One region of the Streptomyces sp. NPDC048650 genome, then DNA from elsewhere that is predicted to be linked to it. Evidence: predicted binding sites of a transcription regulator. Region 1 holds the regulator's gene; the other holds the start of a gene.
What was found. The regulator HrcA, encoded in region 1, represses chaperone genes, less so after heat shock. The targets are predictions, from matches to a motif close to TTNGCACTCNGNNNNNCNGAGTGCNAA.

Region 1 (11,131 bases):
ACCTCCTCGATCTCGACGAACCGGCGGTGGACGCCCAGCTGTTCCGTTGCGCCGATCTCCCCCGGGGCGAGCGCGAGCGGCTGCTCGCCGGGCGGCTGCGCGGCGGCGGCACCCGCCCCGTAGCGGACGAGCTGCTGGCCGTCCTGGAGGAGACCAGCGTCAGCCACCACCGCGACCGCCTGACAGCCGGCCTGGAGTCCGGCGACACCGGCGTGGCCCGCACGATCGTCGGTCGGCTGCGGCTCCATGTGCCGGCCGCCCGGCTCCGGCTGCTGACCGCCGTGTGGGAGCGCGGCGGCCCGGACGCCGTCCGGGAGGTCCTGGCCATGGACCGGCTCCCGGCGCTGCTGCGGCGGCACACCGAGCAGCTGCTCGACGCCCCGGACGGGCCGGCGCGGCTGCGGGCCCGGCTGGCCGAGGAAGAGTCCCCGGAGCGGCTGCTGGCCTTTCTGGCCCATGCGGCCGGCACCCCCGCGGAGCGGGTGCACCGCCTCCTCGCCGAGGGCATGGAGCCGCCCTGGCCCGCGCTCGTGGCGGCACTCGGCGCCGGCACCCTCCCGGACGGCCTTCCGGAGGCCCTGGTGGACCGTCCGGACTGCCCCCGTGAACTGCTGGTGGCGGCCCTGGCTGCCGTTCCCGAGTACGGAGCGGACTGGATCGGCCGGGCGCTGCGGTGCGGGAAGCTCGCCCCGGACGACCTCCTGACCCACGGGGCGCCCGCGTCGGCGGCCCTCGGCTGTCTGCGCCGGTATGCCCGCGAGAAGGCCGGCGCCCCGGCCTGGGAGCCGGTGCGGGCGCGCGCCGAGGCCCTCACCCGGGAGCATCTGGCCGCGAACGTCGAGGCATGGGCCGTCTGTCTGCAACTGCTGCCGACGTTCACCGGCGCGCTGCCCGAACTCGTCGCGACAGCAGGGTCGGTGGCCCGCGTGCACCCCTGAATCCGCGCGCCCCGGCGCTGTCCGTGAGGGGGCCGGCGGGACCCACCCGGTAGCGACGACGTGGCGCCGGCACCGTCACCGAGCCGATGGCCACCGCCGGAGCGGCGGCCCGGGGCGAGCGGTCAGCTCCAGCGTCCGGTACGACCCAGCAGCAGCGCCGTCGCGGCCGTACCGGCGGTGGAGGTGCGCAGCACGGTCGCACCGAGGCGGTAGGGCCGCGCACCGGCCTCGGCGAAGGCCGCCAACTCCTCGGGGGACACGCCGCCTTCGGGGCCGACGACGAGCACGATCGAACCCTCGGTGGGGAGTTCGGCGGTGGCCAGGGGGGCGCTGCCCTCCTCGTGGAGGACGGCGGCGAAGGCGGCGTCCGCGAGGAGGGCGGCCACCTGCTGGGTCGTCAGCGGGTCGGCGACCCGGGGAAAGGTGAGCCGGCGCGACTGCTTGCCGGCTTCGCGGGCCGTGGCGCGCCACTTGGCCAGCGACTTGGCGGCCCGCTCGCCCTTCCACTGGGTGATGCAGCGCGCCGCCTGCCAGGGCACGACGGCGTCCACGCCGGTCTCGGTCATCGTCTCGACGGCCAGTTCGCCCCGGTCGCCCTTGGGCAGCGCCTGGACGACGGTGAGGGTGGGCGTCGGAGGGGCCTCGGTGCGGACGTCCGTCACCGTGACGGTCAGCCGGTCCTTGCCCTCGACCGCGGCGACCGTGCCCTCGGCGCCGGAGCCGGCGCCGTCCGTCAGCACGATGTCCTCGCCCACCCGCAGCCGCCGCACCGACACCGCGTGCCGGCCCTCGGGGCCGTCCAGGGTCAGCGAGCCGCCGGCCCGTACGTCCGCCATCGAGTCGACGAGGAAGACGGGGGCGGTCATGACGCGCTACCGCCTGCGGGGAGGTTCAACGCGGAGCGTGCGACGTCGAGTTCGGCCGACAGCACCTCCACCAGCTGCCCGGCCGGCAGCTCGCGCGCCATCCGGTGGCCCTGTCCGGCCCACAGCGCCATACCCTGCGCGTCGCCCGCCTTCGCCGCGGCCTTGCGCAGCCCGGAGGTGAGGTGGTGGACGGCGGGGTAGGCGGCCGGGGCGTACGGGCCGTGCTCGCGCAGGAAACGGTTGACCAGGCCGCGGGCCGGACGCCCGGAGAACGCCCGGGTCAGCTCGGTGCGGGTGAACAGCGGGTTGGTCATGGCCTGCTTGTGCAGGGTGTTGGCGCCCGACTCCGGCGTGACCAGGAAGGCCGTGCCGAGCTGCGCCATCGAGGCACCCACGGCCAGTACGGCGGCGATCTGCGAGCCACGCATCAGTCCGCCCGCGGCGATGATCGGGATCTGCACGGCCTCGTGGACCTGGGCCAGCAGGGAGAGGAGCCCGACGCCGGCGCCGGTCCCGTCGGCCTGTGGGTCGTCGCGGTGGGTGCTCTGGTGGCCGCCCGCCTCTATGCCCTGGACGCAGACCGCGTCCGCGCCCGACCACTGCGCGGCCTGCGCCTCGGCCGCGGTGGTGACCGTCACGATGGTGTACGTACCGACCTCGGCGAAGCCGTCGAACACGGCGCGGGAGGGGCAGCCGAAGGCGAAGGAGACGACCGGGACCGGGTCCTCGCGCAGGATGGCCAGCTTGGCTTCGTAGCCGTCGTCGGCGCCGCCGTAGGGGTCGAGTTCGGCGATCGGGCTCTCGTACCAGGTCGCTTCGCCCGCGAGTTGCTCGCGGTAGACCTCGACGGGGGCCGCATCGGCGAGGCTGGGCTGCGGCATGAAGAGGTTGACGCCGAAGGGGCGGCCGGTCAGCCCGCGCAGCTGTTTGATCTCCTGGTACATGCCGTCGGCGGTTTTGTAACCGGCGGCGAGGAAGCCGAGGCCGCCGGCCTCACTGACGGCGGCGGCGAGCTCCGGGCGGGCGGCGCCGCCCGCCATCGGGGCCTGCACGATCGGGTAGCGGCAGAGATCGGTCAGCGCGGTGGGCATGACCACATCGTGTCACGCCCACCGCCACGCCCCGAACCGGGGCCGGAGCACGCAGCGGGTGTCACCCGCTGCGGCTCCCGGGCGTCTACCGCCCGTTGAACGCGTCCTTCAACCGCGAGAACAGCCCCTGCTGTCCCGGCTGAAACTGCCCGGTGGGCCGCTCCTCGCCGCGCAGCTTGGACAGCCGCCGCAGCAGCTCCTCCTGCTCGGGGTCGAGCTTGGAGGGGGTCTGCACCTCGACGTGGACGATCAGGTCGCCGCGGCCGCCACCGCGCAGATGCGTCACACCGCGCTGGTGCAGCGGGATCGACTGGCCGGACTGCGTGCCGGGCCGGACATCGATCTCCTCGACTCCGTCGAGGGTCTCCAGCGGGCATTTCGTGCCCAGCGCCGCCGCCGTCATCGGGATGGTGACCGTGCAGTGCAGATCGTCGCCGCGCCGCTGGAAGACCGAGTGCGCCACCTCGTGGATCTCGACGTAGAGGTCACCGGCCGGGCCGCCGCCGGGGCCCACCTCGCCCTCGCCCGCCAGCTGGATCCGGGTGCCGTTGTCGACACCGGCCGGGATCTTGACGGTCAGGGTGCGGCGGGAGCGGATGCGGCCGTCGCCCGCGCACTCGTGGCACGGCGTCGGCACGACCGTGCCGAAGCCCTGGCACTGCGGGCACGGCCGCGACGTCATGACCTGGCCGAGGAAGGACCGGGTGACCTGGGAGACCTCACCGCGGCCGCGGCACATGTCGCAGGTCTGGGCGGAGGTGCCGGGCGCCGCACCCTCACCGCTGCAGGTCGTGCAGACCACGGCTGTGTCGACCTGGATGTCCTTGGTCGTGCCGAAGGCCGCTTCGCCCAGCTCGATGTCGAGCCGGATCATGGCGTCCTGGCCGCGGCGGGTGCGCGAACGCGGCCCGCGCTGCGAGGCGGTGCCGAAGAACGCGTCCATGATGTCGGAGAAGTTGCCGAAGCCCGCGCCGCCGAAGCCGCCCGCGCCACCGCCGCCGCCCGCCTGCGAGAGGGGGTCGCCGCCGAGGTCGTAGACCTGCTTCTTCTGCGGGTCCGACAGCACCTCGTAAGCGGCGTTGATCTCCTTGAACCGCTCCTGGGTCTTCGGGTCCGGGTTCACGTCCGGGTGCAGCTCGCGCGCCAGCCGGCGGAAGGCCTTCTTGATCTGGTCCTGCGAGGCGTCACGGCTGACGCCGAGGACCGAGTAGTAGTCCGTGGCCACTTTTACGACTCCGCGAGGATTTGTCCGACGTAACGTGCCACTGCGCGTACCGCTCCCATCGTTCCGGGGTAGTCCATGCGGGTCGGTCCGACCACGCCGAGTTTGGCGACTGCCTCGTCGCCCGAACCGTAGCCGACCGTGACGACCGATGTGGACGCCAGGCCTTCATGAGCATTCTCATGCCCGATACGTACGGTCATGCCCGAGTCCTTGGCCTCTCCGAGCAGCTTGAGCATCACCACATGCTCCTCGAGGGCCTCCAGCACCGGCCGGATGGTCAGGGGGAAATCGTGCCCGAAGCGCGTGAGATTGGCGGTGCCGCCGATCATCAACCGCTCTTCGGTCTCCTCCACCAGAGTTTCCAGCAGTACCGACAGCACTGTCGAGACCGTGCCGCGGTCGTCCTGCTCGAAGGACTCCGGGAGATCCTGCACCAACTTCGGCACATCCGCGAACCGGCGCCCCACGACCCGGCTGTTGAGCCGCGCCCGCAGATCCGCCAGCGACGTCTCACCGAACGGCGCCGGGCAGTCGATCAGCCGCTGCTCGACGCGCCCGGTGTCCGTGATCAGTACGAGCATCAGCCGGGCCGGGGCCAGCGACAGCAGCTCGACATGGCGGACCGTGGAACGGGTCAGCGACGGGTACTGCACGACCGCCACCTGGCGGGTGAGCTGCGCCAGCAGCCGGACCGTGCGGCCGACGACGTCATCGAGGTCGACGGCGCCGTCGAGGAAGTTCTGGATGGCCCGCCGCTCCGGGGAGGACAGCGGCTTGACGCCGGCCAGCTTGTCGACGAAGAGGCGGTAGCCCTTGTCCGTGGGGATCCGCCCGGCGCTGGTGTGCGGCTGCGCGATGAACCCCTCGTCCTCCAGGGCCGCCATGTCGTTGCGGACCGTGGCCGGGGAGACGCCCAGCTGGTGGCGCTCGGTGAGGGCCTTGGAGCCGACCGGCTCCTCCGTCCCGACATAGTCCTGGACGATGGCACGCAGTACTTCGAGCCTGCGTTCACTGAGCATGGTGCGCACCTCCAGTCCTGCTGCGTCGCCGTCTCGTCACTCCTGGCACTCACGCGGGCCGAGTGCCAGACCCGGAAGCCCAGTGTACGGCCGGGTAGCACAGCTCCGGCAAGGGCGGCCGCGATGAACGGCCGTCCGATGACTGTGATCGACCGTTCTGGCCGGTCTGCCGGGCAACGCTATCGCGAGGGAGCTAGCGTCTCGGTATGCACAGTGCTTGGGAAGAGGCCGGGTGGGAACGGCTCGGTGACGGAGTCGCCCGACGCCGGATGCCGGGCTGGGACGAGACCGTCGGCGTGATCGCCGGATCGACCGGGGTGATGATCGTCGACACCGGCGCGACCCTGCGCGACGGCGCCGATCTGCGCCGCGCCATCCGCGGCGTGCTGGGCCGGGAAGTGACGCATGTCGCGCTCACCCACCCGCATTTCGATCATGTGCTGGGCACCGCCGCCTTCTCCGGCGTCGAGGTGTTCGGCGCCGCGGGACTCGCCGATCTGCTGCGGCGCGAGGGGGACGAGCTGCGGCGGGACGCGGTACGGCACGGCGTCGGCCGGGAGGCCGCCGCGGAGGCCGCCGACCTCCTGGTCGGCCCGCACCATCACGTGCACGGCGAACTGACCGTCGACCTCGGCGACCGGCAGGTCCTGCTCGCCAATGTCGGCCCCGGGCACACCGCCCACGATCTGGCCGTCCTCGTACCGGGCCGGGGCGGCGCCCGCGAGATCGTCTTCTGCGGCGACCTGGTCGAGGAGTCCGGCGAGCCGAGCGCCGGACTGGACGCGATGCCCCAGCAGTGGCCGGCGGCCCTGGACCGCCTGCTGTCCCTCGGCGGCGAGGAGGCGGTGTACGTACCGGGGCACGGCGCCACCGTGGACGCGGCCTTCGTACGGGCGCAGCGCGACGCCCTCACCGTTCGCTTCGGCACGCCGCCGTCCCCCTGACCACCCGCCCCACTACCGACGCCACGAGAGAACCGGACCCATGCGCAGCAAGCAGTACGGCCCCGACCTCACCCCGCCCTGGAAGAAGCAGCGCCCGGCCCCCGAAGTACCGGCCGATCCCGACCTCGTCGTCGAAGAGGTCACCACCGGCTTCTGCGGCGCCGTGATCCGCTGCGAGAAGTCGGCCGAGGGCCCGGTGGTCACCCTGGAGGACCGCTTCGGCAAGCACCGGGTCTTCCCGATGGCGCCGCGCGGCTTCCTCCTGGAGGGCCGCGTCGTCACCCTCGTCCGCCCGCAGAGCGGCCCGGCGCCGGCCGGTCCGGCCCGTACCGCGTCCGGCTCGCTCGCCGTGCCCGGCGCCCGCGCCCGGGTCGCCCGCGCCGGGCGCATCTACGTGGAGGGGCGGCACGACGCGGAGCTGGTCGAGCGGGTGTGGGGCGACGACCTGCGCATCGAGGGCGTGGTCGTGGAGTACCTGGAGGGCATCGACGACCTGCCGGCGATCGTGCGCGGCTTCTCCCCCGGCCCGGATGCTCGCCTCGGCGTCCTGGTGGACCATCTGGTGCCCGGCTCGAAGGAGTCCCGGATCGCGGCCGAGGTGACCGGGGAGCATGCGCTGGTGGTGGGCCACCCGTACATCGACGTGTGGGAGGCGGTGAAACCGTCGTCGGTGGGCATCGCGGCGTGGCCGCGCGTCCCGCGCGGGCAGGACTGGAAGACGGGGGTGTGCCGGGCGCTGGGCTGGCCGGAGAACACGGGGGCGGCGTGGCAGCGGATCCTGGGCTGCGTGCGGTCCTACAAGGACCTGGAGCCGCAACTCCTCGGGCGGGTGGAGGAGTTGATCGACTTCGTTACCGGCTGCCCGTGACCGGGGACGACAGCGGGAATCCGGCGGCAGCCAGCTCGAAGCCGAGGTGGTCCAGCGGAACGGGGTACCCGAACCCGCTGGTCCGGCTCACCGCGTAGTCGGACTCCGCACCCCGACGAGCGGTCAGTCCACCAGATCCCGCACCACGGCGTCGGCCAGCAGCCGCCCCCGGAGGGTCAGAACGGCCCGGCCGTCGTCGTACGGCCCGCGCTCCAGCAGCCCGTCCGCCAGCGCCCGCGCCGCCGCCCTCGCCCCGGCCGGGGCGAGGAGGGAGAGCGGACAGCCGTCCACCAGCCGCAGCTCCAGCAGAATGCGCTCCACCCGCCGGTCCTCGTCCGGCAGGATCTCGCGGCCGGCGCCCGGGGAGCGGCCCTCGGCCAGGGCCTGGGCGTAGGCCCCGGGGTGCTTGACGTTCCACCAGCGGACCCCGCCGACGTGGCTGTGGGCCCCGGGGCCGGCGCCCCACCAGTCGGCACCGGTCCAGTAGAGCTCGTTGTGGCGGCAGCGGGCGGCGTCGGTGGTGGCCCAGTTGGAGACCTCGTACCAGGTGAACCCGGCGGCGGCGAGGCACTCCTCGGCGATCAGATAGCGGTCGGCGTGGACGTCGTCGTCGGTCATCGGGACCTCGCCGCGGCGGATCCGGCGGGCGAGCTGGGTGCCCTCCTCGACGATCAGGGCGTAGGCGGAGATGTGGTCGGGACCGGCGCCGAGGGCCGCGTCCAGGGAGGCGCGCCAGTCGTCGTCGGTCTCGCCGGGGGTGCCGTAGATCAGGTCGAGGTTGACGTGGTCGAAGCCGGCGGCGCGGGCCTCGGCGACGCAGGCTTCGGGGCGGCCGGGGGTGTGCGTGCGGTCGAGGATCTTCAGGACGTGCTGCCGGGCGCTCTGCATGCCGAAGGAGACACGGTTGAAGCCGCCCGCGCGCAGCTCGGCGAGGTAGCGCGGATCGACGGACTCCGGGTTGGCCTCGGTGGTGATCTCGGCGCCCGGGGCGAGGCCGAATTCGTCGCGGATCGCCGCCAGCATCCGGCCGAGGTCGGCGGCCGGGAGGAGGGTCGGGGTGCCGCCGCCGACGAAGACCGTCTCGACGGGCCGCGGGTCGTCGCCGAGCACCTTGCGGGCCAGCCGGATCTCCTCGACGACGTGGTCGGCGTAGTTGTCGCGGGAGGCCAGGGCGCCGCCGGAGCCGCGCAGCTCGCTGGCGGTGTAGGTGTTGAAGTCGCAGTAGCCGCAGCGGGTCGCGCAGTACGGCACGTGCAGATAGAAGCCGAGGGGCCGGTCGGCCGCCCCCGTCAGCGCATGACGGGGCAGCGCCCCGTCCTCGGGCATCGGCTCACCATCAGGCAGTGCGGAAGGCATGGGGTCCATTGTCCGTCATGGGAGCGGCGGCCCGGACGGGTCCGCCCCGCTCCCCCCTTCCGCCGCCCCGGCGGCCTGGAGCACCAGCAGCGCCAGGTCGTCGTCCGGCGGCGTCGGCGCGAAGGCGTGCACCGTGCTGCGGATGTGCTCCGCGACGGCGGTGGCGCCCAGCCCCCGGCAGGCGGCGAGCGCGGTGGCCAGGCCGTCCTCGTCGTCGAACAGGCGCCGGCCCGAGCGGCGCTCGGTCACGCCGTCGGTCACGCACAGCAGCGTCTCCCCGGCGCAGAGGTCGAAGGACTCGCTGACATAGGCCGCGTCCTCGACCACGCCCAGCAGCATCTGGGGCGCCGCGGCCACGCGCACCGCGCCGTCCGCGCCGAGCACCAGCGGCAGTGGATGGCCGGCGCTGGCGAGCGTGCAGCGGGCCCCGCCGGAGCCGCCGTGGTACGGGACGATCTCGCCGTACAGCAGGGACAGGAAGCGGGCCTGTTCGCCCTCGTCGCGGATCTCGACGGGGGCCTCGGCGCCCGCCCCGGCCGCCGCCACGGCCGCCGCGACCGCCGCGACGGAGTCCGCGGCCTCCCGGGCCATGGTCTTGTTGAGGCGGTCGAGGACGTCGGCGACGCCGAAGCCGTCGCGGGCCAGCAGCCGGAGCACGGGGCGGGCCAGGCCCGTCACCGCCGCGGCCTCGGGGCCGCTGCCGCAGACGTCGCCGAGGGCGAAGCACCAGCGGCCGTCACCGGCGTCGAAGAGGTCCCAGAAGTCGCCGCCCGCCCAGGCGCCCTCGCGGGGTTCGTAGACCACGGCCGACGCCACCCCGGGCACCTGGGCGCGGCCGCGGGGCAACAACCGGCGCTGCAGGACCTGGCTGATGCGCTCCTGCCGGCTGTAGGCGCGGGCGGTGGCCATGGCGCGGGCGACCCGGCGGCACAGGTCCTCCACCAGGCCGACCACCTCGTCGGGGAACCGCAGCAGCCCGGCCCGGCCGAGCAGCAGGGTGCCGAGCCGCCGGCCGCCGGCCACCAGCGGGCAGGCCAGGGACGCGCCCCCGGGGCCGTAGCCGCCGGGCTCCGGCGGCCAGGGCCAGCGGACGGCGACGGGCGTGCTGCTCAGGCCGGTGTCCCCGCCGGACACCGGCGGCGGGTCCTTCTCCAGGGCGACGCGCAGCGAATCGATCCGGCTCTCGCTGGAGTGCCAGACGCGGGCGAGCCGCTGCGCCTCACCGTCCGCCTCGATGCCGCGCCCGGGCGCCCCGCCGTCGCCGTCGCAGAGCCACACCGCGCACCAGTCGGCCAGCCGCGGCACGGCCAGCTGGGCGGCGAGGGAGGCGACCTGGTCGGCGTCGAGCTGGCCGGAGAGCAGATCGGACGCCTCGGCGAGGAAGGAGAGGGCGCCGCGGTGCACCCAGTCGCCCTCGGAGGTCTGTCGGACGGCGCGGCGCGGGGTGGGTGCCAGGAGCTCGGCGGCCCGCAGCCCGCGCTGGAGCAGTTGGTTGTCGTAGACGCCGTCCGGCTCCGGCCGCGCGTCGGCGGACAGCCGGAACCACACGGTCTTCATGGCGCGGCGGTAGGTGATGCCCCAGGACTCGGCGACCGCGCTGATCAGCTGGAGCCCGTGGCCGCCTCCGTCGGGCGCCGGGGCCTCCTCACGGGCGCGCACCGGCCGGGCCGGGTGGTGGTCGGAGACCTCGACGACGACACCGGCCCGCTCCGGCGCGGCCGCGTCGCCGGGGTCCGGCCCCGGGTGCGGGTACGGGTACGGGTCGGGGTCCCCCGCCGGGGCCGGGATCGCGTACGGATCCGGCCCGGCCGGCGGTTCCAGCCGGCAGCGGAGTTCGACGGCGGTGCCCGCGTGCACCACGGCGTTGGTGACCAACTCGCTGACCAGCAGCACCGCTTCGTCGGCGAGGCGGTCGGTGAGGTCCTGGGAGCCGGGCAGCCGCTCGGCCGCCCACTCGGTGAACACGGCCCGGACGAACTGCCGGGCGGCGGCCGCGGCCCGCGGGTCACCGGGCAGACAGGCGGCACGGGAGTGGGGGTGTCCGCCACGGGAGCCGCCGCCGGCCGGGGTGCGCGCCGCGGCGGCGCCGCCGGTGACGTCGTCCGGTGGTGATGAAGTTGTCGTCCTCATTGACCAACTCCCGAGCAGCTCCGCATCAGCGCCGGATGCGCCACCGACAGAGTGACAGACCGAGCGCGTCCATAAGCGCGGAGTCACGGAAGTCGGTGCCCAATGGGGGGTGATTCGGCTGACCCTCCAGGGGAGTTGGCCGGCGGGTCCGGGCCGCGCCCGGGGCAGCCCGAGGGGCCGGGCGGCGGGCGGCCGGCGGCATGGTCCGGGGCGGCGCTACGTCGCCCCGGACCATCGCCCGCACCCGGGCCGCCCGCTACGCCTCGCGGCTGCCGGCGTACATCTCCTCGAGCAGGTCCTTGAATGCCCGCTCCACCACCGGCCGCTTGACCTTGAGGCTGGGGGTCACCTCGCCGTGCTCGATGTCCAGGTCACGCGGCAGCAGCCGGAACTTGCGGATCTGCTGCCAGCGCTGCAGGCCCTCGTTGACCCGCTCGACGTAGCCGTCGATCAGCTCGCGGACCTGGTCGGTGGCGACGAGCTCGGCGTATCCCTTGGCGCCGAGGCCGTGCTCCTTCGCCCAGGTCATGATCGTCGGCTCGTCGAGGGCGATCAGCGCGGTGCAGAAGTTCCGGTTGGCGCCGTGCACCAGCACATTGGAGACGAACGGACAGACCGCCTTGAACTGGCCCTCGACCTCGGCCGGCGCGATGTACTTGCCGCCGGAGGTCTTGATCAGGTCCTTCTTGCGGTC
Region 2 (11,131 bases), on a different contig from region 1:
CGTCGCCGGCGCCGCGGACCGGGATCCGGCCGGGCGCCTGGTAGCCGATGTTGCCCTTGGTGTCGGCGTAGATCAGGTTCTGCGAGGGGACCTCGAAGTGTGCGGCGGCCTTGCGGAAGCCCGTCCAGTCCTTGGCGCGGTCGAGCTCGAAGACGGCGTCCATGGACCTGCCCGGGTCCAGGGCGGTCCAGCGCAGCGAGACGGCGTAGCCGTCGCCGCGGTCCGGTGCGGCGTTGCCGACCGGGGCGTCCTTGCCGACGTCGGCCAGTTCGCCGTCGCGGTCGGAGACGATCGGTCCGTTGCCGGTGGAGCGGACGGTGATGTGGCGGCTGTCCCCGCCGGCGACCTTGATGGTCTCCTTGCGCGTGCGGAACGGGCGCTGCTTGCCGTCGTCGAGGTAGCCGTCGGCGCTGATCCTCTCCAGGTAGAGGTCGGAGACGTCGGCGCCGAGGTTGGTCATGCCCCAGGAGACGTTCTGGTTGTGACCTATGACGACACCCGGCATGCCGGAGAAGGTGAAGCCGGAGGCGTCGTAGTTGCACTTGGGGCCGGTGGTGCGGCAGTGCAGGCCCATCTGGTACCAGAGCGAGGGCATCTGGGGCGCCAGGTGCGGGTCGTTGGCCAGCAGTGGCTTTCCGGTGGTGGTGTGCGCACCGGAGACGACCCAGGAGTTCGAGCCGATGCCGTTGCCGTTGGGGCCGAGCAGTGCCGGGACCTTGTCGAGGGTCTTGGACAGCGAGGACAGCTGGGACTGCAGGCCGACGGCGGCGCTGCCGGCCGGGGTGGCATTGGCCGAGCCCTTGGGCCGGAACTTCTTCGTGGCCGGGTCGACCGAACCGCCCTCGACGATCGGCCGGTTCCGCTTGTACGGGTACGCCGGGTAGAGCTGCTTGATCTGCTCCGGCGTGAACCGGCTGGTCATCAGGGAGCGGTCGATCTCCTCCTGCATGTTGCCGCGCAGGTCCCAGGCCATCGCCTTGAGCCAGGCGACCGAGTCGACCGGCGTCCACTTCTCGGGCTTGTAGTCGTTCTGGAAGTCCAGCGCCGCGTACTCCAGGGAGAGCGCCGAGCCCTGGTGCTCCTTGAGGTAGCCGTTGACGCCGTCGGAGTATGCCCGGAGGTACTTCTTGGTACTGGGCGACAGCTTGGTGTCGTACTCCTTCTGCGCCACGTGGTGCCAGCCGAGCGTGCGCAGGAACTCGTCGCTCTTGACCTGACCCTTGCCGAACATCTCCGACAGTCGGCCGGACGTCATGTGCCGGCGGACGTCCATCTCCCAGAAGCGGTCCTGGGCCTGGACGTATCCCTGGGCGCGGAAGAGGTCCTCATCGGTGTCCGCGTAGATCTGCGGGATGCCGTTGGCGTCCCGCGAGACGTCCACCGGGTTGGTCAGACCGGGCAGTTTGAGCGAGCCGGTGGTTTCCGGGAACGAGGCCCGGACGGTACTCACGCCCCAGTACGCGCCGAAGCCGATGCCCGCCACGAGCAGCAGCACGACCGTGATGGCGACGAGGCGGCCGCGCCGCCCCTTCTTCTTTTTTGGCGCTGGGCCGGACTTGTTGGCGGGCATCTCTGTCCTTCGAGGGGCAGGGTGGGAGTGCTGGAGCAACCATAGGCGCACGGGTCCGGCGACCCCTACGCGGAGTCACTACGAGCACATCCGACTTTCAAGTAATGGTAAATTGTTAGTCTCAGTAACTAGATACGGTAAGGATCGTAGGTCCGACGGACCGCTTCCTTCCGGCTCCCGTGCGAGAAAGGACCAGCTCCTGACTGTCGACCACCTCAATCAACTCCTGCTGGTCTGCTCGCTCGTACTGCTCATCGCGGTGGCCGCGGTACGACTCTCCTCGCGCAGCGGGCTCCCCAGCCTGCTCATCTATCTGGGGATAGGCATCGCCATAGGGCAGGACGGCCTCGGCGGTGTCGTCTTCGACAACGCCGAACTGACCCAACTCCTCGGCTATACGGCCCTGGTCGTCATCCTGGCGGAGGGCGGCCTCGGCACCAAGTGGAAAGAGATCAGGCCGGCGCTGCCCCGGGCGGCGGCGCTGTCGACGGTCGGCGTCGCGGTGAGCGTGGGGGTCACCGCGGCCGGGGCGCACTATCTGGCCGGACTCGAATGGCGTCAGGCACTGCTGATCGGCGCCGTGGTCTCCTCGACGGACGCCGCCGCGGTCTTCTCCGTCCTGCGCAGCGTGCCGCTGCCCGCACGGCTGACGGGTGTCCTGGAAGCCGAGTCGGGCTTCAACGACGCCCCGGTGGTCATCCTCGTCGTCGCCTTCTCCACGGCCGGTCCGGTCGAGCACTGGTACGCCCTGATCGGCGAAATAGCCCTGGAACTGACCATCGGCGCCGCCATCGGGCTGGCCGTCGGCTGGCTCGGCGCGTACGGCATGCGGCATGTGGCGCTGCCGGCCTCCGGCCTCTATCCGATCGCCGTCATGGCCATCGCCGTCTCGGCGTACGCGGCCGGCGCCCTGGCGCACGGCTCCGGCTTCCTCGCCGTCTATCTGGCCGCGGTGATCCTGGGCAATGCCAAGCTGCCGCACACGGCGGCCACCCGCGGCTTCGCCGAAGGGCTCGGCTGGATCGGCCAGATCGGCATGTTCGTCCTGCTGGGCCTGCTGGTCACCCCGCACAACCTGCTCGACGACATAGTCCCGGCGCTGGTCATCGGCATGATCCTGACGCTGGTGGCCCGGCCGCTGTCGGTGTTCGCGAGCCTGCTGCCCTTCCGGATGCCCTGGCAGGAGAAGACCCTGCTGTCCTGGGCCGGGCTGCGCGGCGCGGTGCCGATCGTGCTCGCGACCATCCCGATGGTCACCGACATTCCGGGCAGCGACCACGTCTTCAACATCGTCTTCGTGCTCGTCGTCGTCTACACCCTCATCCAGGGCCCGACGCTGCCCTGGCTCGCCAGGCGGCTGCGGCTGGGCACCGCCGCAGGGGAGGCGGCCGACCTGGGCATCGAGTCGGCCCCGCTGGAGCGGCTGCGCGGCCATCTGCTGTCCACGTCCATCGGCCCGTCCTCCCGGATGCACGGCGTCGAGGTCGGGGAGCTGCGGATGCCGGCGGGCGCCGCGGTCACCCTGGTCGTCCGGGACGGCTCCAGCTTCGTCCCGTCGCCCACGACCGTGTTGCGGCACGGCGACGAGCTGCTGGTGGTCGCCACCGATCCGGTGCGGGACACGGCCGAGCGCCGACTGCAGGCGGTCTCCCAGGGCGGCAAGCTGGCCGGCTGGCTGGGCACGGGCGGCGGCCGGCGGCACGGCGACCATGAGGAGCGGCGGCGCCGGCAGCGGGACGCCGGCTGACGCGCCGTGCCGCGTGGCCGGGCCGCGCCGCGCCGCGCCGCCGGCCGACGGTAGGGCCCAGACGACTCCGATCCGACTCCGACCGGCCGGTATGTGCCGTATCTCTCCACGGATCCCAAGGAATTACGCGTGAAGCTCTGGTTAATCCCAGGGCTTCACGCACTCCCGCCTGTAGTATGAAGAAGCAATAAACGAACCAACTCTGCCTGAAGCAGAGCTGGCGCGACCGCTCGGCGGCCGCGGTCCACTGCCACTCGCGCAGCCACTTCCTTGGTGAGGACCACGCGGTATCACTCGGTCCTGCGCGAGAGGACAGCTCTCGGCGCGTACCCGTGACGACCTTGCGGCGGCGCGCTACCAGGCGGCAGAAAGGCCCGGCCGTGGCATCCGCGGTCAAGGACTCCCGTCCCGGTTACGGACAACTGCTGCGCACCCCTGGTGCATGGACATTCCTGCTGCCCGGCTTTCTGGCCCGGCAGCCGTTCGCGATGCTGACGATCGGCATCACCCTGCTCGTCCAGTCCACCACCGGCTCCTTCGGCACCGCGGGCGCGGTCACCGCCGCCACCGGTGTCTCAATGGCGCTGTTCGCCCCGCAGAGCGGCAAGCTCGCCGACCGCTTCGGTCAGCGCGCGGTGCTGCTTCCCGGCGTCGTGGTGCACGTCGTCGGCGTCGCGGCGCTGATCACCCTCGCCCTCGTGCACGCCCCGCTGTGGGCGCTGATCACGGTGGCGGTCCCCACCGGCGCCTCGACGCCGCAGGTCGGCCCCATGGTGCGGGCCCGCTGGGCGGCGAAGCTGGGCGGCAGCCCGCTGATGCCGACGGCCGCGGCCTTCGAGTCGGTGACCGACGAGTTCACCTTCGTCGTCGGCCCGGTGCTGGCGACCGCGCTCTGCACGGGCATCCACCCGGCCGCCGGCCTGGTCGCCGAGGCCGTGCTGTCGCTGGCGGGCGGCCTGCTGTTCGCCTCGCAGCGGCGCACCCAGCCGCCCGTCCACCGGGCGCAGGCCGACGATCTGCCGCGCGTCTCGGCGCTGTCGGTGCCCGGCGTCCGCGTCCTGATCGTCGCGTTCCTCGGCATCGGCACCGTCTTCGGCGGCATGCAGGTCTCCCTGACGGCCTTCACCGAGCACATCGGGCACCCGGGCATCAACGGCGTCCTCTACGGGATCTTCGCGGCCGGCAACATGCTCGCCGGCGTCGTCTGCGGCGCCGTCAGCTGGAAGGTCGGCCCGCGGCGGCGGCTCCTGGTGGCCTACGGGCTGCTGGCGCTCGCCACCACCCCGCTGTGGGCGGTGACCGCGGTGCCGTTGCTGGCCGCGGTCGGTCTGCTCATCGGCCTGTGCATCGCCCCGGCCCTGATCTCCGGCTACACCCTGGTCGAATCGCTGGTCCCGGCGGGCGCCCGCACCGAGGCCTTCACCTGGCTGACCGGCGCGGTCGCGCTGGGTCAGGCGGCGGCCGCCTCCTCGGCGGGCCAGCTGGCGGACCGCTTCGGCCCCAGCGCCGGCTTCCTGGTTCCGCTGGCCGGGACGGCGCTGGCCCTGACGGTGCTGCTGACGCTCCGCGGCCATCTGCGGCCGCACTCGTCGGCAGTCGTCGTCACCGGCGCCGACCGCGGCGCGACGGCCCCGGCCGACGCCGTCGAGGACCGCGAGCGGGAGCTGGCGAGCGCCTGACCGGACGTGTGGTGGGTCACCGTCCGGCGGTCACAGTGGACTGGCGGGCCGGAATACTGCACTATGGATCGTCGTTAGCACTCAATGAGTGAGAGTGCCAGGAGGAAGTCACGTGCCGACCTACCAGTACCAGTGCACCGCGTGCGGCGAGGGCCTCGAGGCGGTGCAGAAGTTCACCGACGATGCGCTCACCGAGTGCCCGGGCTGCAACGGACGCCTCAAGAAGGTGTTCTCCGCGGTCGGCATCGTCTTCAAGGGCTCCGGGTTCTACCGCAACGACAGCCGCGGCTCGTCGTCCAGCAGCAGCCCGGCGAAGACCGCCGGTGCGTCGAGCGGCTCCTCCTCGTCGGACTCGGCCGGCGGCTCGGACACCAAGTCGTCGTCCTCGACGTCCGCCGCGTCGTCCTCCTCGTCGTCCTCCTCCTCGTCCTCGACGTCTTCCTCGTCGTCCACGAGCAGCAGCTCCGCGGCCTGACCAGCGCTTCCCCGGACCCCGCCGTCTCTGACGGCGGGGTCCGCGGCATGCTGCGGCGGACCACCCCGAGGGCCGGCATCCCTGCCCCGATAGTGTGACCGGCATGGCTGACGCGGAGATTGGCGTTATCGGCGGCTCGGGGTTCTACTCCTTCCTCGACGACGTGACCGAGATCACGGTGGACACCCCTTATGGGCCGCCGAGCGACTCCCTCTTCCTGGGCGAGGTGGCCGGCCGACGCGTCGCCTTCCTCCCCCGGCACGGGCGCGGTCACCACCTCGCACCGCACCGCATCAACTACCGCGCCAACCTGTGGGCCCTGCGCTCGGTCGGCGTCCGCCAGGTCCTCGGCCCGTGCGCCGTCGGCGGCCTGCGCCCCGAGTACGGCCCGGGCACGCTGCTCGTACCCGACCAGCTCGTCGACCGCACCAAGTCCCGCGTCCAGTCGTATTTCGACGGCGAACCGCTGCCGGACGGCAGCGTCCCGAACATCGTCCACGTCGCGTTCGCCGACCCGTACTGCCCCACCGGGCGCGGGGCGGCCGTGGCGGCGGCCCGCGGGCGCAACTGGGAGCCGGTGGACGGCGGCACCCTCGTGGTCGTCGAGGGACCGCGCTTCTCCACGCGCGCGGAGTCGCGCTGGCACGCCGCGCAGGGCTGGTCGGTGGTCGGCATGACCGGCCACCCCGAGGCCGTGCTCGCCCGCGAACTGGGCCTTTGCTACACCTCGTTGACGCTCGTCACCGACCTGGACGCCGGCACCGAGAGCGGCGACGGCGTCTCGCACCAGGAGGTCCTCGAGGTGTTCGGCCAGAACGTCGGCCTGCTGCGCGAGGTCCTCTTCGACGCGGTCGCCGCCCTGCCCGCCGGCGCCGCCCGCGCTTGTGCGTGTGCGAGCGCCGTCGACGGCTGGGACCTGGGCATCGAGCTGCCGTAGCCGCTCCGACGGGTGACGGGGTTGTCCACATCGGGCGGGCTCGTCCACAGCCCTCGGCGGGATGCGCGGAATTCCGGCACGGTGGTGATCACCGGTTCCGACCTCCGCGCCCACCCGACAGGCGGTGACGACGATGCCCCGTCCCTTCCCCGAGCCCCCTCTCCCCCAGCCCCCTTTCGCGGGCCGTTCGCCCGCCGGTCCGCCCGCCGCCGGCGCCGCACCGTTCCCGTCGCCTCCGCCCCCCGAACCGCCGCTCCCGACGCCGCCGACGTGTGAAGTGCCCCACTTCGCCCCGGTACGATCCGGCGGCGGCCGATGCCGGTGGCAGCGGGCGACGCGGCGGCGGATGTGCGCGGCCGGACTGGCGATGGCCGCCGCAGCACTGGCCACCGGCGGTTCGTACGGTGCCGTACGAAGTGCGTCCGCGCCCGGATGCCTGCCGGCAGCGCTCTCCGAAGGGCGGTAGCGGTGGCACAAGATCGAGTGGCATCGCCCTCGCTCGCACGCAAAACTCTTCCGGGTGGCAGGCCGTCCCCTCGAATCAGTGCTGGCGCTCCCGCCGATCGCTGGTTCGTGTGGCCCGACTGGACATGCCTGGCCCGCCCTGTCGTAAGTTGCGGTGCTGATTGTTGCTGCACCGTCCGTACCGAGCGTGGAAAGAGGCTGTCAGGTGAGCGAGAACAAGGGCGTCCTTCAGGGATTCAGGGAATTCCTGATGCGCGGCAACGTCATCGAGCTCGCGGTCGCAGTCGTCGTCGGAGCGGCGTTCACCAACATCGTCAACGCCGTGGTCAAGGGCGTGATCAACCCGATCATCGGCGCGCTCGGTTCGCAGAACCTCGACAACTACAAGACGTGCCTCAGCGCCACCTGCCACCCGGACGGCAAGACCGGCGAATTCACCGACGGCATCTACATCCTGTGGGGCTCGGTGCTCAGCGCCGCGCTGACCTTCCTGATCACCGCCGCGGTCGTCTACTTCCTCATGATCCTTCCGATGAACAAGTGGAAGGCCCGCCAGGACGCGAAGAAGCCGGTGGACGACACTCCGGTCGACCCCACCGAGATCGAGCTGCTCACCGAGATCCGCGATGCGCTCCTCGCCCAGCGCAACGGCTCGGGTCCGCACTCCGCCGCATCGGCGGCCACCGTCATCACGCAGAAGACGCAGCAGTAGCGAGCACCACGGACCGGCCGAGCCGCCCCGCCGCCTCGCTCAGAGGTGGTGGGGCGGCTTGTCGTCGAGGAAGCGCGCGAGGTCGGCGGCGCCCCCGGAGGACGCGGGGCGCTCGCCCCAGCCGCGGTCGGTGTCGTCCGAGGACTGCTGGTCCAGCGGGTCGTCGAAGATCAGCGCGGCGGGGCGGGGCGCGGGGCGGGCCGCCTCGGCGGTATCGGGCGCGGGGGCCGGTTCGGGTGCGGGTTCACGGGTGGTGCTCACCTCTTCAGGGTACGGGGCGGAGCGCGGCCCGTGGCGGGTGCTGCGTATGCTCCGGACCATCACACGCGTGAGAAGGCCGACGGTCATGGGTGAAGGGCGTCGGCCGTGTGCGAGGGGGAGCACATGCGGATCGGAGAGCTCTCGGAGCGCACGGGGACGCCCCGGCGGCTGCTGCGCTACTACGAGGAGCAGGAGCTGATCGTCGCCGGCCGGTCGGCGAACGGCTATCGCGAGTACGACGAACGGTTCGTGGACCGCGTCCTGCAGATCAGAGGGCTGCTCGATGCCGGACTGCCGACCCGGATCATCAAGCAGATCCTGCCCTGCCTGGACCGGCCCCGGACCATCCATTTCGCCGACGCGACGCCGGAGATGCTCGCCACGCTGGAGCTCGAACGCGACCGTATGACCGAGCGCATCGCGTGCCTGGTCCGTAACCGTGATGCGGTGGCCGAGTACCTCGACGTGGTGCGCGGCACCACGCGCCCGGACGCCGCCGGTGAGGTGGCGGCCGCGACCTGAGCGGCCCGGGTGACTGCGCTCCGGGGCCTACGTCGCGTCGAGCGCCTCGTGCCACCAGCGGTCGCGGCCAGGGGTCCAGGACACCGGGCGCGCGCAGCGGTTGACCACCAGGACCGTACGACTCTGTCCGCCGACCGCCCCGCCCCGCGCCAGCGCATGGTCGAGCACCGCCTTCACCGGTCGTATCGCACCGTCCCAGAAGGCCGCGTCCGCCGTGATCAGGACCCGGGCCCCCGACTCCCGGGTTCGCGCGACCAGTTCGGGCACCGTGAGCGAGACGGGGAGCGTGGTGCGTAACGCGTCCAGACGGCCGCAGGCGATGGTGGCGATCACCGATTCGGGCACCAGCGGCAGATGGACGGCCACCTGATCACCGGCCCGCACTCCGAGCCGGGAGAGGGCGGCCGCGGCCCGGTCGGCCTGTTCGAGGAGCATGCCGTGCGTGAGCTCTTCCATCCGGCCTGGCTCACCGCTCCAGGTGAGGGCGATCCGCGACGCCTGCGGCTCTTGTATTTCCCGGGCGTCATCTACATGCTCTGAAGTCACAGGGCGCAACATGCAGTTCAGGATGATGATGAGCGATCAACGATCGCTGAACGTCTCCTGTACAGCGTCCCCGAGCCGGCTGCGCGCCGGCCTTCTCGCACCTGCCGCCGCCTTCCTGCGGCCGCCCGGGCCTTTCTGCCCCGCTTCCGGTGCCGACAATCCCTCCCTCCGTACGCCCGTCGTTCCGTGACGTCCGCACCCGCCGTCGTCCGCCTGTCGGCCTGCCGGTCTGCCCGCCCGTTTGCCCGCCCGACCGCCCGACCGTCCGTCGTCCGTCGTCCGTCGTCCGTACGAGAGGCACCCATGCCCACCCGCATGCCCGTCCCGGCGCCCGGCTCGAAGCCCGGCCCATTGCCCGGCCCACTGCCCGGCCGCGCATCCCTGGTGCGCGAGCCCGCCGTGGTCGCCGTCGCCCTGGGCGTCTTCTGCGTCCAGTTGGACTCCTTCGCGCTGAATCCGGCGCTGCCCGTCGTCCGCTCGGCCCTGCACGGCTCGGCGGGGGCGATGCCGTGGGTGGTCAGTGGCTATCTCCTCGCCGCCGGTTCGCTGATGCCGGCCGCCGGGCGTCTCGGCGACCTCCTTGGCCGTCGCCGGATGCTGGTCCTCGGGCTGGCCCTCTTCGGCGGCGGCTCCGCACTGTGTGCGCTCGCACCGTCGGTCCCCCTTCTGGTGGCGGCGCGCGTCGTCCAGGGCGCCGGCGGGGCGTTGATCATGCCCGTCGGGCTGGCGCTGCTCACCCGTGCCGTGGCCCCGGAGCGCCGCCGGCGGGCGACCGGACTGGCGCTGGGGCTGGGCGGAGTGGGCACCGTGGGCGGCCCGTTCCTCGGCGGTGTGCTCGTCCAGGGCCTCTCCTGGCGGGCCGTCTTCTGGGTCACGGTGCCGCTCGCCGCGGCCGCGGCCGGGTACGCCGGGCGGGCCGCCGAGTCCCGCGCCCCGGCCACCGGCCGCCCGCTCGATGCCGCCGGCGTGGTCACCGTGACGGCCGCGCCCGCTTGTCTGGCCCTCTGGCTGCAGCACCCCGCCTCCTGGGGGTGGGCGGCCGGTGCGCTGCTGCTCGGCGCCGCCTTCGTCCGGGCCGAGCGCCGCTCACCCGGCCCCCTGGTGGACCTGGGGCTCTTCCGCAACCGGCGCTATGTGGTGCTGACGGCGGCGGGGGCGGTGGCCAATGCGGCGACCGTGGCGCTGCTGTACGCCGTGCCGCCGGCGCTCCAGCAGGCGCAGGGGCGGTCGGCGTCGGGTGCGGGGGTGGCGTTTCTCGCGCCGGCCGCCGCGCTGGCGGTCGGCGGTCCGCTGGCCGGACGCGTGCGGGCGGCGGTCACGGTGCCGGTGACGGCGGTCTGTCTGGCCGTCGCCGCGTTCGCCCTGGCGGCCGCCGGACGCGCCACCGGGACGCCCGTCCTCCTGGTGGCGGCGACCGGGGCCGCGGCGGCGCTGGGGGTGGCGGGCGCGCTGGCCCTCACCGGTACGCAGGCCGTGGTTCGCCCCGAGCGCGCAGGCGAGGCGTCGGGGGTGACCAAGTCCGTGATGACGGTGACCGCGGGCGTGGGGCTGTCCTTGGCCGGGGCGGGCGGCGGCGGGTCGGGTGCGGCGCACGCACCGGTGTCGCTGCTGTTCCCGGCGGTGCTGTGTCTGGTGGCGGCGCCGGTTCTCGTACCGGCCGCGGGGGGCCGGGCGGCCTGCCGCGCCGTACGGGAGTAGCCCCGCGAACGCGCCCGTACGGCAGTGGCCCCGCGAACGCGCCGTACGGAAGCGGCCACGCGCCTGCCGCGCGGTACGGGTACGCCCGCCCTCACCCCGCGGCGGGTACGTCCTGCGCCACCAGTGCCTGGTAGCCGCCCACCACGTCCCGCACGTCGGTGAATCCCCGTGCCTCCAGCAGTGCCGCCGCGATCACCGAGCGGTTGCCGCTGCGGCAGTAGAGGACGACGGGCCGGTCGCGGTCAAGGTGGGCGAGGTGGCCGGGGAGCGTGGCGAGCGGGATGTTGCGGGCTCCGGGGAGGGCGCCCGTCGCGTGTTCGGAGGGGTTGCGGACATCGATCAACTGATGGTCGCCCGTGGGGAGTTCATCGAGCGAGATGCGGTGGCTGCGGGTGGTCAGCGCGGGTTCGCGGGCCAGGGCGGCGGCCGGGTCGGGGACGTGGCCCAGGACGCGGTCGTAGCCGATGCGGGCGAGGCGGAGGCGGGCCTCGTCCTGCGTACCGGGCAGGGCGAGCAGCA

Region 2: a site for HrcA is predicted at 5,071-5,097, ahead of ACGFML_RS22425 (FmdB family zinc ribbon protein). Genes of this name have one in related genera too.

Annotation. Positions count from the first base shown of each region.
Region 1 covers NZ_JBICVM010000003.1:459,311-470,441, reverse strand. The annotation lists gene ACGFML_RS11380 (hypothetical protein) at 1-938, shown strand, start outside; gene ACGFML_RS11375 (16S rRNA (uracil(1498)-N(3))-methyltransferase) at 1,061-1,804, opposite strand; gene ACGFML_RS11370 (nitronate monooxygenase) at 1,801-2,895, opposite strand; gene dnaJ (molecular chaperone DnaJ) at 2,981-4,120, opposite strand; gene hrcA (heat-inducible transcriptional repressor HrcA) at 4,123-5,139, opposite strand; gene ACGFML_RS11355 (MBL fold metallo-hydrolase) at 5,346-6,083, shown strand; gene ACGFML_RS11350 (DUF3097 domain-containing protein) at 6,124-6,951, shown strand; gene hemW (radical SAM family heme chaperone HemW) at 7,075-8,307, opposite strand; gene ACGFML_RS11340 (SpoIIE family protein phosphatase) at 8,323-10,437, opposite strand; gene ACGFML_RS11335 (AMP-dependent synthetase/ligase) at 10,694-11,131, opposite strand, start outside.
Region 2 covers NZ_JBICVM010000007.1:411,841-422,971, reverse strand. The annotation lists gene ACGFML_RS22440 (penicillin acylase family protein) at 1-1,570, opposite strand, end outside; gene ACGFML_RS22435 (potassium/proton antiporter) at 1,770-3,317, shown strand; gene ACGFML_RS22430 (MFS transporter) at 3,698-4,996, shown strand; gene ACGFML_RS22425 (FmdB family zinc ribbon protein) at 5,109-5,471, shown strand; gene ACGFML_RS22420 (S-methyl-5'-thioadenosine phosphorylase) at 5,575-6,408, shown strand; gene mscL (large conductance mechanosensitive channel protein MscL) at 7,079-7,585, shown strand; gene ACGFML_RS22410 (hypothetical protein) at 7,625-7,846, opposite strand; gene ACGFML_RS22405 (MerR family transcriptional regulator) at 7,970-8,368, shown strand; gene ACGFML_RS22400 (AMP-binding protein) at 8,396-8,824, opposite strand; gene ACGFML_RS22395 (MFS transporter) at 9,218-10,612, shown strand; gene ACGFML_RS22390 (rhodanese-like domain-containing protein) at 10,704-11,131, opposite strand, start outside.